DNA from 3 places in the Allobosea sp. P1_A7 genome. Region 2 is predicted to be linked to each of the others. Evidence: predicted binding sites of a transcription regulator. Region 2 holds the regulator's gene; each other region holds the start of a gene.

Region 1 (6,129 bases), on a different contig from region 2:
CGGTCGCCAGCGCGGCCGCGCGCGCGATCATCGGATTGGCGGGGTCGAGCCCCGCCTGCCGGACATGGTTTTCCGGCAGGCCGTCGCCCCAGCTGCCCCAGACCGTGTTGGCGAGCGCGGCCGTGACATCCTCGCTCAGGCCGAGCGCCTTGCCGACCTCGCGAATGGCGCTACGCGGCCGATAGCAGATCACCGTCGCGCAGATGCCGGCGCGCAGCCGGCCATAGCGCTCATAGATATACTGCATCACCTCCTCGCGCCGCTCATGCTCGAAATCGACATCGATATCGGGCGGCTCCTTGCGCTGTTCGGAGAGAAAGCGGGCCAGGAGCGAATTGCCCTCCATCGGGTCGACCGCGGTGACCCAGAGGCAGTAGCAGACCGCCGAATTCGCGGCCGAGCCCCGGCCCTGGCACAGGATCGGCGGCTCCTGTGCACGGGCGAAGCGCACGATATCGTGGACCGTCAGGAAGTAGCGCGCGTAATCGAGCTTCGCGATCAGTGCGAATTCCTTGTGCAGCAGGTCGCGTACCTTGCTCGGGACGCCCTCGGGATAGCGCCTGTGCGCCCCTTCCCAGGCGAGACGCTCCAGATGCTCCTGCGGAGTGCTCCCGGGAGGCACCGGCTCGTCCGGATACTCATATTGCAACTGGTCGAGCGAGAACCGGCAGCGTTCGAGGAAGCGCACCGTCTCCGCCACCATCTCCGGCGCATGCCGGAACAGGTGGGCCATCTCGCGCGGCGATTTGAGATGGCGCTCGGCATGGGCCTCCAGCATGCGCCCGGCCCGCTCGATCGAGACATGCTCGCGGATGCAGCTGACGACATCCTGCAAGGGCCGCCGCTCGGGCGCATGATAGAGCACGTCGTTGACGGCAAGGCAGGGCACACCCGCCCTGGCCGCGAGCAGCGCCAGTGCATCGGCCCGGCGCCGGTCGTCGCCACGATGCGGCATGTCGATACCCAGCCAGAGCCGACCCCGCGCAAATTCGGAAACGCTCGCGAGAGCCGTAGCGATCTCGCTCTCCGGCCGCCGTTCCGGCATCAGGATCAGCAGCATGCCCTCCGCGAATTCGCGCAGGTCGGAGAGCGTGAGGATGCATTCGCCCTTCTTCTCGACCTTCATCTTGCCGTGGGTCAGCAGGCGGCAGAGCCTGCCATAGGCGTCGCGATCCTGGGGATAGGCGAGCAGGTCGGGCGTGCCATCGGACAGGACGAGGCGGACCCCGACCGCGAATGTCAGCTTCGTTGTGGCGATACCCGCCTCGCGCATCGCCGCATGGGCCCGCACCACGCCGGCCAGAGAATTGCGGTCGGCGAGCCCGATTCCGGCAAGGTCGAGCTCGGCCGCCCGGCCAACCAGTTCCTCCGGACTCGAGGCTCCGCGCAGGAAGGAGAAGTTGGAGGTGACCGCGAGTTCGGCATAGCGCACGGCTGGTCCTCCCGGGGCAGCCTCGAGCAGGCGATTGCCATTGAGCCCGCTCACGCGAAAAGCCCGTGCATGAACCAGGGGGGATGCGCGGCCTCGCGGCCATAGAGTCCGTCGCGATAAAGCCAGAAGCGCCTCCCGCCCGGCTCTTCGACGCGAAAATAGTCGCGGGTCGGCGCGATCCTGCCCGTCGTCGCCCACCATTCGGCGGCGATCCGCTCCGGCCCCTCCGCCTTGGCGACCTCATGCAGCACGCGCCGCCAGCGGAAACGCGTCGGCGGTCCGTCCGGAATTTCGGCCAGGACCTCGATCGGCTCAGGCCGCGACAGCAGCCGGAGGGGCCGTTCCGGGACAGCGCTCGGCGCCGGCCAGTCCGGGGAAAGGCCGAGCCTTGCCAGCTCGCCATGACGCAGGGCGGGCACCGCCAGCGCCGCGCGCTCGGGATCATGGCTGTCCTGCGCCAGGAAACGCCGCACGCGATCCGGGCCGATCCGGGCCGCGATCGCATCGGCGACCTCCGTCAATGCCCGCTCGGCAGCGGCTTCGTCGGGCTCCTCCTTCCCCGCGGCGGCGAGCGTTCCCTGATCGACGGCGAAAGGCTCGGTCGCACCGGCCGAGAGCCGGATCAGGTCGAAGCCGAAGCCGGGATCGAGCGGGTCCGCCAAGGCATCCAGCTTCAGGGCGAAGAGCCGGTCGAGCGCAGCCGGATCGCGCAACGGCATCCCGGTCTCGATGCCGAGACGGCGCACGGCCCCGTCACTGCGGAAAAAGCTCGCCTCGAACAGTCTTGCGCCTTCGCCGCGCGCTTCTAGCATGCCGGCGAGACTTTCCTCCAGGCCGGCCAGGGCGGCCCGGATACCGGCCTCATGCGCCAGCGGCTCGGCAAAACGCCGCTCCGCCATACAGTTCGGCAGCGGTCGTCGCGGGGACAGCGCCTGCGGCATGCGGCCGAGCGCCTGGTCGAGCCTGTCGAGCAGGTCGCGGCCGAAACGGGCGGCCAGCGGCGCGCGCGGCCGCGTCTCCAGATCGGCGATATGGGTGAGGCCCATGCGCGCGAGCCCGTGCTGCCGTGCCGCCTCCAGTCCAAGCGCCGCGGTCGGCAAGGGCCACAGGGCCTCGCTCTCCCCGTCCGGCGGCACGATGCCGCCGCGCCCATAGCGCGCGACACCCCAGGCGGCGCGCGCCGTCCCGGCAATGGCGGCGCGCAGCGTAAAGCCCTGTCGTTTCAGCCGAAGCAGGCAGTCGCGGCCAAGCGCGGCCTCGCAGCCAAAGAGATGGGTGCAGCCCGAGATATCGAGCAGCAATCCATCCTCACCATCGAGCGCGACCAGCGGTGTATAGCGGTCGCACCAGTCGGCAACGGCGCAGAGCAGGGCCGCATCGGCCGCCCTGTCCTCCTCGACCACGACCAGCCGCGGGATCATCGCCCGCGCATCGGCCAGCGCCATGGTCGCATGAAGGCCGAGACGTTCGGCTTCGGCATCGAGGCTCGTCAGCCGGAAGGCGCCCTTCGCCTTGCCCACCACAACAAGAGGACCAGGATCATCCGCTGGCCCGCCGGGCTGCGGGCCAGGCCTCTGCGATATTGCCCGAACGGATGCGCCCTGGCTGCGCCTGATCCGGTCGATGGGCAGGCGCGGGAACCAGAGCGACAGGAAGCGGCTCGCGGAAGCTATACGCATGACTGTCCCACTCCATCACCCACTGCCCTGTCGCCCCATGCCGGTTGCGCAGCACCGTGACCGCAAAATTCGGCCGGCCCGGCCCATGCGCTCTCATCCGTCCCTCCGAAGGCGCCGCCGAAACCGACCAGCGGATCGTCGCCGCGCTTGGAGCAGGACTGCTTCCCAGCCGCAGGAGAAAAGCCGTCGCGCCGGCATCCCGCGCCGCCAGGACGAGACGCCGGCTGGCCGTGAGATCGAGGCAGGCCGGCGCACCTTCGAGCTCGATCACCACCGCGCCGATACCCGAGCGCGGGTCATTGCCGCGCGGAAAGGCGTCGCCCGCCGCCTTCAGCACGGCAAGCGGATCGCGCCCCCGCACCGCAAGCACCCGGTCGGGATCGAGCCCGAACGCCGCAAGCCCCGGCGCATAGAGTTCGCCCCCTTCCGCGCCGGCGGAATCCTGCCGCAGCCAGACGACCGGCCGCCGCTCCAGCCGCGCGATCAGCCCGGCGACGAAGCCCGTCGCCGCTGGAGCCTGATGCGCCGCAGCCACGATCTCGTGCAGGGCATGGCGGCGCAGCGGCCCCAGCGCCGCATCGGCCGCCGCGTGGCCAAGGCTGAAGCTCGCCTCCTCGCCCAGCGAGACGGAGACGCTTTCCAAACCGGCAATGCTTCGCCGCAGCGCGGCGACGGCATGATCGCTCACGTCTTGGCACTCCAAATGTTCCTATTTTGTTCTTTATGACTCCGCCGCCTCAGACGAGTCAACAGCCTCCGTAACGCCCCGCCCCACAGCCCCCGATCCTGCTGTCACGGCCCTGTCATCTGTCGCCGATACCGGTTTGCGCACTGCAAGAGAGCATGAGCTCCGGACTGCGCCTCGCCCATGTCCGGATGTCGCCATGCTCGCTCCTCGATGGGAAGACCGTTCATGCTGCGTATCGAAGGCCTGACCAAGCGCTTCAGCGGCAAAGCCGCCGTGGACAATGTCTCGCTGTCGATCCCGAAGGGCGAAATGGTCGGCGTCATCGGCCGCTCCGGCGCCGGCAAGTCGACCCTGCTGCGCATGATCAACCGCTTGGCGGAGCCGAGTTCCGGCCGCCTGATCAGCGACGAGCGCGATGTCACCGCATTGAAGGGCGCCGAACTGCGCGCCTGGCGTCGCGACACCGCGATGATCTTCCAGCAGTTCAATCTCGTCGGCCGCCTCGACGTGCTGACCAATGTCCTGCTTGGCCGGCTCAATCACCGCTCGGCCTTCCTGACGTTGGTGAAGAGCTTCTCGCCGGACGACAAGATCCGCGCCATCGCCGCACTCGAGCGTCTCGACATGGGCCATCTGCTCGCCCAACGCGCCGAGACCCTTTCGGGCGGCCAGCAGCAGCGCGTCGCGATCGCCCGTGCCTTGGTCCAGGAGCCGAAGGTCATCCTTGCCGACGAGCCGATCGCTTCGCTCGATCCGCGCAACACCCAGGTCGTGATGGATGCGCTCTTCCGCATTAATCGCGAGGACGGCATCACCGTGATCTGCAATCTGCATGATCTCGATATCGCGGCGAAATATTGCGACCGACTGATCGGCATGGCCGCCGGCAAGGTCGTGTTCGACGACGTGCCGCAGGCGCTGACCCGCGAGATCGCGGCCGAACTCTACGGCATCGAGGCCAAGGATGCCGGCGCCGAGGCGCTCGACGCGCTCGATGCCATCGCCATCGCCGAAGCCAAGCGCGCCAAGCAGACCGCAGCCTGAGCCGGGTTCAAGCCCGGCCAGGACCACTCACGCCTGAAAAGACCACCAACAGCCTTCAACAGGAGCAAACCATGCTGACCCGTCGTCATACCCTCACGCTCGCCGCCGCCGGCCTGGCCGCGACGCTCGCCGCTCCCGCCTTCGCGCAGGACTGGAAAGCCAAGTATCCGGAGCTGATCTTCGCCATCATCCCGTCCGAGAACGCGTCTGGCGTCGTCGAGCGCTACACCCCCTTCGTCAACTACCTCGCGAAGGAACTCGGCACCAAGGTGACGCTGCGCATCGCCAACGACTATGCCGCGATCATCGAAGGCCAGCGCGCCGGCAACATCCATATCGGCATGTACGGCCCCGCCTCCTTCGCCCGCGCCCGCATGACCGGCGCCAAGGTCGATGCCTTCGCGATCGAGACCAATCTCGACGGCACCAAGGGCTACCACTCCGTCTTCTACGTGAAGAAGGACTCGCCCTATCAGAAGGTCGAGGACCTGAAGGGCAAGAATCTCGGCCTCGTCGATCCCAATTCCACCTCTGGCAACAATGTGCCGCGCTTCGTGCTCGACGGCATGAAGATCGAGCCCGAGACCTTCTTCGGCAAGGTCGTCTATACCGGCAGCCACGAGAACGCGGTCATCGCGCTCGGCCAGGGCACCGTCGACATCGCCGCCAACTGGTGGAACGACGAGCAGGAATCCAACCTGCAGCGCATGGCCCGCAAGAACATGGTCAAGGCCGACGATTTCCGGATCATCTACAAGTCCGAGCAGATCGTGAACTCGCCGATGGCCTATCTTTCCGACCTGCCGGAGCCGCTCAAGGCCTCGATCCGCGACGCCGTCCTCAACCTCGCCACCAAGGACAAGGTCGCCTTCGACAAGATCTATGAAGGCAAGCAGGGCCCGCTCGTCGCGGTCGACAACAAGGCCTACGACCCGATCATCGAACTGAACAAGTTCGTCGACGCGCTCCGCAAGAAGAAGTCTTCGTAAGCGTTACCCGCCGACCGTCATGGCCGGGCATGTCCCGGCCGTGACGGAGTGGCGTCCCGCCGCGACTGGCGAACCCCGCGACGGAACCAACATGACCCTGACGATCGATCGCAACGACCCCGCCATTCGCGGCCATGCCGATCTCTATCGGCGCGAGATGGGCGCAAAGCGCCGCCAGGCCCTGCTCGGCGCCGCCATCTTCATCGCCTGCGTCACCCTCTCCGCGATCGGCTCGGAGGTCGATCTCGCGAAATTCGCCGCAAACGCCTGGCGTTTCCCGAAATACATCCTCGAGAC
Region 2 (6,129 bases):
GGAACGAGGCTGCCGGCTTCGGCATCTCGTTGAACAACCAGAAGGGCGCCCAGGCCTGGCCGATCACCTCCGCCACCTTCCTGCTCGTCCATGCCAAGCCGGAGAAGCCCGAAGAGGTGCAGTCCGCGCTGAAATTCGTCGACTGGGCCTTCAAGAATGGCGACAAGCTCGCGCTCGATCTCGACTACGTGCCGCTCCCGGCCAACGTCAAGGATCAGGTCCGCGCCGCCTGGAAGGGCGCCACCGACCCGGCTGGCAAGCCGATCTTCTGATCCATGCTATGACGCGAGGCGGGTTGTTCCCGCCTCGCGTTCGACTTTGTGAGACCCGTTTCCTCGTGCTTCTTATGCGACCGGAGTAACCACGGATGGCTGCCGTGACAGACCAGATGGCCGCGCCCGGCGCGCCCGCCATTCGCCGCACTCCAAAGGGCACCTTCGACATTGTCTTCCGCAATGCCAGCCGGGCCGCCGCGCTCTTCGTGCTGGTGCTGCTCGCGGGCATCATCGCCTCGATGATCATCGGCGGCTGGCCCGCCTTCCGCGAATTCGGCCTTGGTTTCATCACATCCAGCGTCTGGGACACCCAGAACGAGCAGTATGGCGCCTGGCCTGCCATCGTCGGCACCTTGTCGACCGCGCTGATCGCGCTGGTCCTTGGCGTGCCGCTCTCGCTCGGCATCGCCGTCTACCTCACCCAGCTCGCGCCGCCCTGGTTCAAGCGCCCGGTCTCAACGACGATCGAGCTGCTCGCCGCCGTGCCCTCGATCATTTACGGCATGTGGGGTCTCTTCGTTTTCGTGCCGCTCTTCGCGGCCTATGTGCAGATCCCGGTCTCGAACATCGTCGAAGGCATTCCGCTGGTCGGCACCGTGCTGTATTCGCGCTCGCCCTCGGGGCTCGGCATCCTGACGGCCGGCATCATCCTCGCCTTCATGATCATCCCCTTCATCGCCTCGATCACCCGCGACATGCTGGAGCAGATCCCGTCCGTGCTGCGTGAGAGCGCCTATGGCATCGGCGCCACGCCCGTCCTCGTGATCGCGCGTATCCTTGTCGCGCGCGTCAAGTCCTTCTGAGCGGAGCCTGGCCATGAACAGCGCCGTCACCCCGCCCGCAACGACGCCTCATCAGGTCTGGGGCCGCGTCCGCCCCGCGCGTCGCACCGCGGATCGGGCGATGAAGATCATCGCCACCAGCTTCACCCTTCTCGCCATCTTCGTGCTGTTCTGGATTCTCGGCATGCTGCTCGTGAAGGGGATCGGCGGGCTCTCCGTCGCGACCTTCACCCAGGTCACGCCCGGTCCCGGCAGCGAGGGGGGCGGCCTTGCCAACGCCATTGTCGGCTCGATCGTGCTGACCTTCCTCGGCATCGCCGTGGCGACGCCGGTGGGCGTGCTCGCCGGCACCTACCTTGCCGAATACGGCAAGGGCTCCAAGCTCGCGGACTTGATCCGTTTCATCAACGACATCCTGCTCTCCGCGCCGTCGATCCTGATCGGCCTCTTCGTCTACGTCATCCTGGTCGAGCCATTCCGCGGCTATTCCGGCTGGGCCGGCGGCGTGGCGCTGGGCATCATCGCGATCCCGGTGATCGTACGCACCACCGAGGACATGCTGCGCCTCGTGCCGAGCTCGTTGCGTGAAGCCGGTGCTGCGCTCGGCGCCCCGCCTTCGGTCGTCATCACCAGCGTGACCTGGCGGGCGGCGAAATCCGGCATGGTCACCGGTATCCTGCTGGCCCTGGCGCGCATCGCCGGCGAGACGGCGCCGCTGATCTTCACTGCGCTGAACAACAATTTCTGGTTCTCGCCCAGCCTCGTCGGCGGCGTCTCCAACCTGCCGGTGACGATCTACCAGTTCGCCTCCGCCCCCTATGAGAACTGGCAGCAGCTCGCCTGGGCCGGTTCGCTGATCATCACCGTCTCGATCCTGTGCCTCTCGCTTATCGCCCGCCGTATCGTGCGGGGCGGCAAATGAACGGCCTTAAACCCTCGTCGCGTTCGATCTGAAGGAACAAGTCGATGCTTTCGACGCTGGAACTGAGCCCGCAAGCGCTTGATGCCGAGGCCCCCGTCCGGATCGCGGTCAAGAACCTCGATTTCTACTACGGCGAGCACAAGGCGCTGAAGAACATCAATCTCGACTTCCGGGACCGCCATGTCACGGCCCTGATCGGACCGTCGGGCTGCGGCAAGTCGACCCTGCTGCGCATTTTCAACCGGATCTACTCGCTTTATCCCGAGCAGCGCGCCACCGGCGAGATCCTGCTCGACGGCCGCAACGTCATCAGCAACGATATCGATGTGAACGAGCTGCGCTCGCGCGTCGGCATGGTGTTCCAGAAGCCGACGCCCTTCCCGATGTCGATCTACGACAATGTCGCATTCGGCATCCGCCTCTACGAGAAGCCGCCGAAATCCGAGCTCGATGACCGCGTCGAGGGTGCGCTGCGCCGTTCCGCGCTCTGGGACGAGGTCAAGGACAAGCTGAAGACCTCCGGCATGGGCCTGTCCGGCGGCCAGCAGCAGCGCCTCTGCATTGCGCGGACCATTGCCCAGAAGCCGGAAGTCATCCTGTTCGACGAGCCGACCTCGGCGCTCGATCCGATCTCGACCGGCAAGATCGAGGACCTGCTCGAGCAGCTCAAGACCGACTTCACCATCGTCATCGTCACCCACAACATGCAGCAGGCGGCGCGTATCTCGCAGTACACCGCCTTCATGTATCTCGGTGAGGTGATCGAATTCGACGCCACCAACACCATCTTCATGAACCCGCACAAGAAGCAGACGCAGGACTACGTCACCGGCMGCTTCGGCTGAACCGGCGCCCAGCCTTCCAACTGCTTTGCCGACAAAGGATACGCCGCGATGACTGATCACATCGTCCGCTCATATGATGCCGATCTCGAGGGGATCCGCCGCAGCCTGGCCGAGATGGGGGGCATGTCGGAGCGCATGCTCGGCGATTCGACAGTCGCCCTGGTGCGCCGCGACACCGGGCTGGCACAGAAGGTCATCAGCGCCGACCAGCGCCTCGACAATCTGCAGCGCGAGGTAGAGGAGAAGGCGGTGCTCACCATCGCCCGGCGCCAGCCGCTCGCCAACGACCTGCGCGAGCTGATCTCCGCCATCCGCATCGCCGCCGATATCGAGCGTGTCGGCGATCTCGCCAAGAATATCGCCAAGCGCGCGGTCGCCATCTCCGGCCAGTTCCAGCCGCCGTCGCGCGCGGTCGTCGGCCTCGAGCATATGAGCCGCCTGGTTCAGGCCCAGCTCAAGGACGTGCTCGACGCTTACGCCGTCAGCAACGAGCAGAAGGCCATGGAGGTCTGGCGCCGCGACGATGAGATCGACGCGCTCTATACCTCGCTCTTCCGCGAGCTGCTCACCTATATGATGGAAGACCCGCGCAACATCACCTTCTGCACGCATCTCCTGTTCTGCGCCAAGAATGTCGAGCGCATCGGCGACCACACCACCAACATCGCCGAGACGATCCACTATCTCGTCACGGGCGAAGCCTTGGACGCAGCCCGCCCGAAGCTCGACACGACCAACATCCTTCTGGACGCCGCCACCGGTGAGTGACCGGCGCCCGACACCTTTGGGACCGAGTGAGACATGCCTGCACGCATCCTGATCGTTGAGGACGAAGAGCCGCTGACCCTGTTGCTGCGCTACAACCTCGAAGCCGAAGGCTTCGAGGTTGACAGCGTCGCGCGTGGCGACGATGCCGAGCTGCATCTGCGCGATCATACGCCGGACCTCGTGCTGCTCGACTGGATGCTGCCCGGCCTTTCCGGCATCGAGCTCTGCCGGCGGCTGCGGACCCGTCGCGATACCGAGCGGGTGCCGATCATCATGCTCACCGCCCGCGGCGAAGAGACCGAGCGTGTGCGCGGCCTTGCCACCGGGGCCGACGACTATGTCGTCAAGCCGTTCTCGCTGCCCGAGCTGATCGCCCGCATTCAAGCGCTGCTGCGCCGCGCCAAGCCGGGTCATGTCGCCGGCCTGCTGGCCGCCGGCGATCTCGAGCTCGACCGCACCACCCGCCGTGTCCGCCGCTCAGGGAGCGAGCTGCATCTCGGCCCGACCGAGTTCCGCCTGCTCGAGTTCCTGATGCAGGCGCCGGGGCGGGTCTATTCCCGGGCCCAGCTGCTCGACGCGGTCTGGGGCCGCGACGTCTATATCGACGAGCGCACCGTCGACGTCCATGTCGGCCGGCTGCGCAAGGCGATCACCCCTGACAACGCCAAGGATCCGCTGCGGACCGTTCGCGGTGCCGGCTACGCCTTCGACGAGACCTTTGCGCGGAGCTGAGACTTGGATTATCGGGGACTTGGATCATCGGGCCGGATATCGAATCCGCCCGACGATCTAACCGTCTATGGTTGCATCGGCCTTCCCGAAAACCGCAATCCACCTTTCGGGCCGATACCCTAGCGCGGCCCTGCGATGATGATCGCCGCGCCGGCGAGGCAGATCAGCCCGCCGGCAATGTCCCAGCGGTCGGGGCGAAAGCCTTCCACGGCCCAGAGCCAGACGAGCGAACTGACGATGTAGACGCCGCCATAGGCGGCATAGGCCCGTCCGGCGGCTTCGCTCTCCGCCAGCGTCAGCAGCCAGGCGAACAGGGCGAGCGAAAACAGTCCGGGTACGAGCCACCAGATGGGCTTGCCGAGCCGGAGCCAGCCTCAGAACGCGAAACAGCCGGCGATTTCGAGAATGGCTGCGCCGAAATAAGCGGCGATGGTCGGCATGGTTTGTCCCTGTCGATGGCCTTCGGGGCGGGATTACCCTTGACCGCAGGGCGCGCTGACGGCAAGCCGGACCGATGCCCACACATCACATCGCCATCATTGGAGCAGGGCCCTCCGGGCTGATCGCGGCCGAGCGCCTCGCGGTGGCCGGCCACGCGGTCACGATCTACGATCGCATGCCCTCGCCGGCCCGCAAATTCCTGCTGGCCGGGCGAGGCGGATTGAACCTCACCCATTCCGAACCGCTCGACGGCTTCCTGGCCCGCTATCGCGATGCGCAAGCCTGGCTGGAGCCGGCCATTCGCGCCTTCCCGCCACAATCCCTGCGTGACTGGGCCGATGCGCTCGGGCAGGACACGTTCGTCGGCAGCAGCGGCCGCGTCTTCCCGCGCGCCATGAAGGCCTCGCCCTTGCTGCGGGCATGGCTGCGCCGGCTCGAGGGCCTCGGTGTCAGCTTCGCGCCTGGTCATCGCTGGACCGGCTGGAGCGAAGCGGGAGCTCTGACGTTCCGGAGCCGCGATGGCGCCGATGTCGAGGCGCGGCCCGACGCGACGCTGCTCGCGCTCGGCGGTGCGAGCTGGCCACGGCTGGGTTCGGATGGTGGCTGGGCACCCTTGCTGGCGGCGCGCGGCGTTGCGATTGCGCCGCTGCGCCCGGCCAATGGCGGTTTCACGGTCGATTGGTCCCAGACCATGCGAGAGCGTTTTGCCGGAGTACCGTTGAAGCGCATCGTCCTGAGCTTCGGCGGCCAATCCGTGCCCGGCGAGGCGATGATCGATGCAACGGGTCTGGAAGGCGGCGCGGTCTATGCACTCTCTGCCCCGATTCGCGAGACGATCCTGCGCGAGGGCAGGGCGGTCATCACCATCGATCTGCGGCCCGATCACGAGGCGGCGCTGCTGGTCCAGCGCCTCGCGCATCGTCGCAAGGGCGTGACGCTGAGCAATCATCTGCGCAAGGCTGCAGGTCTTGCTCCATCCGCGATTGCGCTGCTGCGCGAAGCGGCGAAGGGGCCGCTCCCCGAAGACGCGGAGAGGCTGGCCGCACTGATCAAGGCCGCGCCTCTGGTGCTGACCGGTCTCAGGCCGATCGAGCGGGCGATCTCCACCGCCGGTGGCGTCGCCGCCGCCGAGATCGAGGAAGGCTTCATGCTGAAACGCTTGCCCGGTACCTTTGTCGCAGGCGAGATGCTGGATTGGGAGGCGCCGACCGGCGGCTATCTGCTGCAGGCCTGTTTCGCGACCGGAGTCGCAGCTGCAGCAGGGATTCAGGCCTGGCTCGCGGATAGCTGAACGATCGCCTCAGGCGATCGCGATGATCTCGACCGCCTCAGTGCCGATGCTGACGCTCTCGCCAATGCCCTTG
Region 3 (6,129 bases), on a different contig from region 2:
TTCGCCGATCGACTGGCCGAACTGCTTGCGCTCGTGGATATAGGGCATGACCACGTCCATGGCCGCCTGCATGATGCCGAGGGGCCCGGCCGAGAGCACGACGCGCTCATAGTCGAGCCCCGACATCAGCACGTTAACGCCGCGCCCGACCTGGCCGAGCACGTTTTCCTCCGGGACCTCGCACTCCTCGAAGACGAGCTCGCAGGTGTCCGAACCGCGCATGCCGAGCTTGTCGAGCTTCTGGGCGGTCGAAAAGCCCTTCATGCCCTTCTCGATCAGGAAGGCGGTGATGCCCTTCGCGCCGGCGGCGGGGTCGGTCTTGGCGTAGACCACCAGCGTCTCGGCGATCGGGCCGTTGGTGATCCACATCTTGTTGCCGGTGATGACGTAGCGGTCGCCCTTCTTCTCGGCCCGTGTCTTCATCGAGACCACGTCCGAGCCGGCGCCGGGCTCGGACATCGCGAGCGATCCGACATGCTCGCCCGAGATCAGTCTCGGCAGGTACTTCGCCTTCTGCGCGGCATTGCCGTTGCGGGCGATCTGGTTGACGCACAGATTCGAGTGGGCCCCGTAGCTCAGGCCGACCGAGGCGGAGGCCCGGCTGACCTCCTCGATCGCCACGACGTGCTCGAGATAGCCGAGGCCTGCGCCGCCATCCTCTTCCCTGACCGTGATGCCATGCAGGCCGAGCGCCCCCATCTCGGGCCAGAGGTCACGCGGAAACTGGTTCGAGCGGTCGATCTCCTCAGCGCGCGGCGCGATCTTCTCCTGCGCGAAGGCGTGGACGGTGTCGCGGATCGCGTCGGCGGTCTCGCCGAGATCGAAATTGAACGGGCGCGGGGCGTTGGCGAGCATGGTGGCCTCCCGGAAGACGCCGCGCATCGGGCACGGCTTTGCAGCGTTATAGCGCGCTTTGCGGCCCTGTCAGGCTGTTCCAGCGCGATCTCCCGGATGGGCGTGGCCACACCGGCGGGTGATCTGCCATGCCACGTGCAGCCGGCGACCGAGAGGGGGCGGGAGCGCCGACACTCGGTTTACACATCCTATCCCCCTGGATAGGATATGAGCATGAGCCACGCACATGATCCCGATATCGTCAAGCGGCTGCGCCGGGCGCAGGGCCATCTCGACACCGTCGTGAAGATGCTCGCGGGAGGGCGCGAGGTGCCAGAGGTGGTGCAGCAGCTCCAGGCGGTCGAAAAGGCGCTGGAGAAGGTCAAGATGCTGCTGATCTTCGACCATATCGACCATCACCTGTTCGAGACGACAGGCACGCAGACGCCCGAGACGCGGCGCTCGATCGAGAGCCTGAAGGCGCTGACCAAGTATCTTTGATCCAACGGGAGTTCCAGCGATGTCCGAACTGGCCAGCCTGGCGCCGCGTCACGACCATGTCTTCCTCGGCGCAGACCACCAGGAGAACGAGCGGCGCACCTGGATCGTCATTGCGCTGACCATGACGATGATGGTCGGCGAGATCGCCGCCGGCACGCTGTTCGGCTCGATGGCGCTCGTCGCCGATGGCTGGCACATGTCGACCCATGCGGCGGCGCTGCTGATCGCGGCTCTCGCCTATCGCTTCGCGCGGCGCCACGCCCGCGACCCACGCTTCAGCTTCGGCACCGGCAAGCTCGGCGATCTCGCGGCTTTCGCGAGCGCGCTCGTCCTGGCGCTGGTCGCTCTGTTCATCGGTTGGGAATCGGTGATGCGGCTTGTCCAGCCGGTGCCGATCGTCTTCGGGCAGGCGATTGCGGTCGCGGTTCTGGGCCTTGCGGTCAATCTCGCCAGCGCCTGGTTGCTGAAGGGCGAGCACGGACATGACCATGGCCATGCGCATCATCATGACCACCACCATCATGCGCATGGCGGCTCGGACCATAATCACCATCATGATCACCACGCCGGGAGTGGGCGGGATCATAATCTGCAGGCGGCCTATCTGCATGTGCTGGCGGATGCCTTCACCTCCGTGCTTGCCATCGTCGCGCTGCTCGGCGGCAGCCTCTATGGCTGGGTCTGGCTCGACCCGGCGATGGGCATCGTCGGCGCGCTGGTGATCGCGCATTGGTCGTTCGGATTGCTGCGCGCCTCGGGGGCGGTGCTGCTCGACACTGTGCCCGACACGGCTCTCGCCGCCGGGATCGAGGCGCGACTCACCGCCGAGGGCGCAGAGGTCGCAGACCTGCATCTCTGGCAGGTTGGGCCGGGGCATTGCTCGGCGATCGTCTCGGTCGTGGCCACTGATCCGAAGCCGCCCGCAGCCTACAAGGCGCTGCTCGCCGGGTTGCCGATGCTGTCCCATGTCACCGTCGAGGTGAACCCGCGCATCGCCGCGCTGTGATGCATCAGGAGCCCGCCCGGGCTCAGTGGATCATGTCGCGGCGCTTGAGCAGGAGATACACGCTGAGCGCTGCCAGGGCGCACAGGATCACGACATAGACAAAGCCCCATTCGTTCTCGAGGAAGGGCAGGCCCTTGGTGTTGACGCCGAACAGGCCGGTGATCAGCGTCGCCGGCATCAGCGTCGCGGTCAGGATCGAGAGCACATAGAGATGGCTGTTGGTCTGGGCGGTCAGGCGCGAGGCAATCTCGTCCTGCAGCAGGCGGGCGCGCTGCTGCACGATCTGGACGTCGGTCAGCATGGTGTCGACGCGCTGCAGCAGGCGGCTGGCGGCGCTCTTCACGGTCTCCGGCGCAGCCCGTGTCGAGGCATTCTCGGAGAAGCGACGGAAGAGCTGGTGCAGCCCGTTGAGCTGGCGGTGCAGCCTCACCGTCCGCCGGCGGATCAACCCTAACCGGCGCGCCTCGTCGCTGACGCGCTCTTCGATGACATGGTCCTCGATCGAGTCGGTGTCCTCTGTCAGCTGCATCACCGCTTCGGCCACATCCTCGATGACGAACTCGATGATGCGCTCGAACAGCATCACCGGCGAGCTCGCCCGGTAGCCGGCCTCCAAGGCGTCGCGCGTCAGGCGCGTTGCCTGCATGGCCTGTCTCCGACCCGTCAGCAGAAACCGGTCGGCGATGATCCAGTGCAGCATGCCCATCTCGTCGGCGGGGCTGTCGACCTCGCGGATCTGGTCGAAGGTGATGCCCCAGGCGAAGTCACGATTGTGATGGAGGCGCTGGTGATCGTCCTGGGTCAGGAACAGGGTCTGCGCCTCGGCGGGCAGAGCGGTGCAATCGGCGACCCATTGCTTGGCGCGGCCATGCACGAGATCGAGYTGGATCCAGACGAACTCGGCCCCGGGGAGGGCAAGGTCGGGCATCTCGCGGCGAGGAAGGAGATGCGCACGGCCGTCGGAATCAAAATGGTAGACCCAGACGAACCCGGCCCGGGATTGCAGATCATGGAGCATTCCGGCCACGCCCTGGCGGGCGATTTCTCATGAGAGGTTGCGCTGCCCGGGATCAGGGCGCGCGTCTCATGACAGCTTCGTGACAGCGCAGCGGGTGCCGCAAAGTCAATCGCGGGCGAGAGAGCCGGTCACTTGTGGATCACGGTTGGCGGTCGCCTTGCCCGGGACGCGGGCGGGAGGCAGCATCTTGAGCGTCGCGCCTCCGGCAGCCTGCGGCGCCTTGGAGCCGGCCGATGTCGCAGGTGCGCGGTTGCCGGCAACCTTCGGCTCGCCACCCCGCCACTTCCGGGCGCCGATGTCGAAACGGCCCTCGCGCCAGGCTGCGAATTCCCGCTCGGACCCGAAGAACGCGTTGCGGTCGACATCGCCGGTTATGCCGGGCACGCGTCCTGTGGTGGTGAACTGCCAGAATTCCCATTTGCTACGCTCATAGCGATGGCGCAGTGGGGCCGCGGTTGAGCGCAGCCAGTAGGGATGATCGTTGAACTCGCCTTCCAGCACATCCTCGTGGAAGGTGATGTCGGTATAGATGATCGGCTTCTTGCCAGTGTGTTCCTGCAGGCCCTTCAGCATCTCGCTGATCTTGGCCAGCGCCTTCTCGCGCGGGATCTTCTTGCCGCAGCTCTCCGACTCGCCGTTCCATTCGACATCGAGCACAGGCGGCAGGGCATCCGGGTCCTTCGGGATATGCCGCTTGAACCAGCGCACCTGATCCTTGGCCGGGCGGCACCAATAGACGAAATGGTAGGCACCGCGCGCGACGCCGGCCTTCTTCGCCCCCTCCCAGTTCTTGCGGAAACTGGGGTCGAGGTGGTCGCCGCCCTCGGTCGCCTTGATGAAGGCAAAGCGGGTGCCGGCATCCTTGACCTTGGCCCAGTCGATCTCGCCCTGCCAGCGCGAAATGTCGATGCCCTGGATAGCCTGGCGGCGTGCATCGCGGACGCCGTGATGGGGCGAGGCGTCGCCCTTCTTGGGATAGAGCGCGAGGGCAGGGCCGGAGCAGCCGAGTGTAAGGCCGAGAACTGCAAGAAAGCACCGCAGTCCCTTGTAATCGGTCTTCATACGCGCCGGCATCCGCCCCTCCTGCATGCAAACAGTGGTGCGGCAGTCGTGGTTAAGGCGCGGTAAGCGTTCGCTCGGATGCGAGCGGATGATTTCAGGGTTGGTTAACCGGCGCGCCCGCTATCCGCCGATCTGCAGCGAGGACGGCACCGGCTGCAGCGCGCCGGGTATGACCGGGGCGGGCGGAGCCTGGCTGACCGGAGGCTCGAATTCCGGATCATTGACGATGCTGGGGCTGGGTTGCGCCGGAGAGGCGCGCCGCTTGGTCCACTGCCTCCGGCCGATGTCGAACTCGCCGTTGATCCAGCCGATGAACTGCTCTTCGTCGCCGAAGAACGCGTTGCGGTCGACATCGCCCCTGATGCCCGGCACGCGGCCGGTCGTGGTGAATTGCCAGAAGGCCCAGGGGCGGTTCTCGTAGCGTGTCTCGGGCTTCGCTGCCGTCGAGCGGATCCAGTAGGGATATTCGTTGAACTGCCCTTCCAACACGTCCTTATGGAAGGTGATGTCGGTATAGATGATCGGCTTCTTGCCGGTGAGCTGCTCGAGCTCGGTCAGCATCAGCTGGATCTTCTCCAGTGCCAGCGAGCGGTCGATCTTCTGCGGGCAGGTCTTGGAATGGCCATTCCACTCGACATCGAGCACCGGCGGCAAGGCGCCGGGGTCGTTCGGGATATGCTGCTTGAACCAGACTGCCTGCTCATGGGCGGGGCGGCACCAGAAGACGAAGTGGTAGGCTCCGCGCGGCACGCCGGCCCGGCGCGCGCCTTCCCAGTTGCGCAGAAAGGAGGGGTCGATGTGGTCGCCGCCCTCCGTCGCCTTCATGTAGACGAAGCGGGTGCCGGCGCCCTTGACCGCGGCCCAGTCGATCTCGCCTTGCCAGCGCGAGATATCGATGCCCTGGACGGCATAGTTCAGGGCGCTCGCGACGCCGGGATGCGGCCGGGCATCGCCCTTCTGCGGATATCGGCCCTCGAACGCCACGCAGCCGCCAAGGACCGCGAGCGCGGCGACGGCGACGGCGAGAAATGGGGCTGAACGAAGGCGGGACATGCGACGGGCGATCATCTCGCGGAGAATTGCGGAGAAAACTTGACGCCCGGTTTACGTTACCGAAGTTTTTGCTTTCGTCACCCCAGGCCGAGCAGAAGTGTGGCGATCCCCAGAAAGGCGAAGAAGCCGACCACGTCGGTGACCGTCGTGACGAAGGTTCCGGACGCAATCGCCGGATCGATGTCGAGTTTGTCGAGTGCCAGTGGAATGAGGACGCCGGCAATGGCGGCCGAGATCAGGGTGACGACCATCGCGATCGCGATGACGGCGCCGAGGCCCGCGCTCCCGAACCAGGCGGCGGCGATGGCGCCGGTGATCACGGCAAAGCCGAAGCCATTCACGAGGCCGACGACGAGCTCGCGGGTGAAGAAGCGCCGCAGGTTCCAGGCGCCAAGCTCCTGCGTGGCCAGGGCGCGGACAGCGACCGTCATGGTTTGAGTGGCGGCGTTGCCGCCCTGGCTCGCTACGATCGGCGCCAGGATCGCCAGCGCCACGACTTTTGCGAGCTGATTCTCAAACAGGCTCATCACCGCGGCGGCAAGAAAGGAGGTCATCAGGTTGACGAAGAGCCAGCTGAAGCGGCTCCAGATGATCTTTCGGACCGGGTCGGAGAGCTCTTCGTCGGGATTGACGCCGCCGAGCTGTTTCACATCCT

Evidence for each region. The regulator PhoB, encoded in region 2, activates phosphate uptake and scavenging genes when phosphate is short. The targets are predictions, from matches to a motif close to TGTCATNNANCTGTCAT.
Region 1: a site for PhoB is predicted at 3,902-3,918, ahead of phnC (phosphonate ABC transporter ATP-binding protein). Genes of this name have one in related genera too.
Region 3: a site for PhoB is predicted at 3,428-3,444, ahead of AC1D34_RS08615 (CorA family divalent cation transporter). Genes of this name have one in related genera too.

Annotation. Positions count from the first base shown of each region.
Region 1 covers NZ_JBFTZN010000017.1:10,024-16,152, reverse strand. Annotated here, with positions in the region: gene AC1D34_RS04625 (error-prone DNA polymerase) at 1-1,486, opposite strand, end outside; gene AC1D34_RS04620 (Y-family DNA polymerase) at 1,483-2,952, opposite strand; gene AC1D34_RS04615 (ImuA family protein) at 2,972-3,799, opposite strand; gene phnC (phosphonate ABC transporter ATP-binding protein) at 4,025-4,843, shown strand; gene phnD (phosphonate ABC transporter substrate-binding protein) at 4,915-5,832, shown strand; gene phnE (phosphonate ABC transporter, permease protein PhnE) at 5,924-6,129, shown strand, end outside.
Region 2 covers NZ_JBFTZN010000026.1:18,580-24,708, forward strand. Annotated here, with positions in the region: gene pstS (phosphate ABC transporter substrate-binding protein PstS) at 1-272, shown strand, start outside; partial or broken gene AC1D34_RS06775 (ABC transporter permease subunit) at 368-1,057, shown strand; gene pstA (phosphate ABC transporter permease PstA) at 1,092-1,979, shown strand; gene pstB (phosphate ABC transporter ATP-binding protein PstB) at 2,024-2,824, shown strand; gene phoU (phosphate signaling complex protein PhoU) at 2,873-3,592, shown strand; gene phoB (phosphate regulon transcriptional regulator PhoB) at 3,626-4,324, shown strand; partial or broken gene AC1D34_RS06800 (YnfA family protein) at 4,444-4,764, opposite strand; gene AC1D34_RS06805 (TIGR03862 family flavoprotein) at 4,839-6,056, shown strand; gene greA (transcription elongation factor GreA) at 6,066-6,129, opposite strand, start outside.
Region 3 covers NZ_JBFTZN010000035.1:17,287-23,415, reverse strand. Annotated here, with positions in the region: gene AC1D34_RS08630 (isovaleryl-CoA dehydrogenase) at 1-855, opposite strand, end outside; gene AC1D34_RS08625 (metal-sensing transcriptional repressor) at 1,069-1,335, shown strand; gene dmeF (CDF family Co(II)/Ni(II) efflux transporter DmeF) at 1,355-2,341, shown strand; gene AC1D34_RS08615 (CorA family divalent cation transporter) at 2,364-3,359, opposite strand; gene AC1D34_RS08610 (glycoside hydrolase family 25 protein) at 3,465-4,433, opposite strand; gene AC1D34_RS08605 (glycoside hydrolase family 25 protein) at 4,542-5,474, opposite strand; gene mgtE (magnesium transporter) at 5,552-6,129, opposite strand, start outside.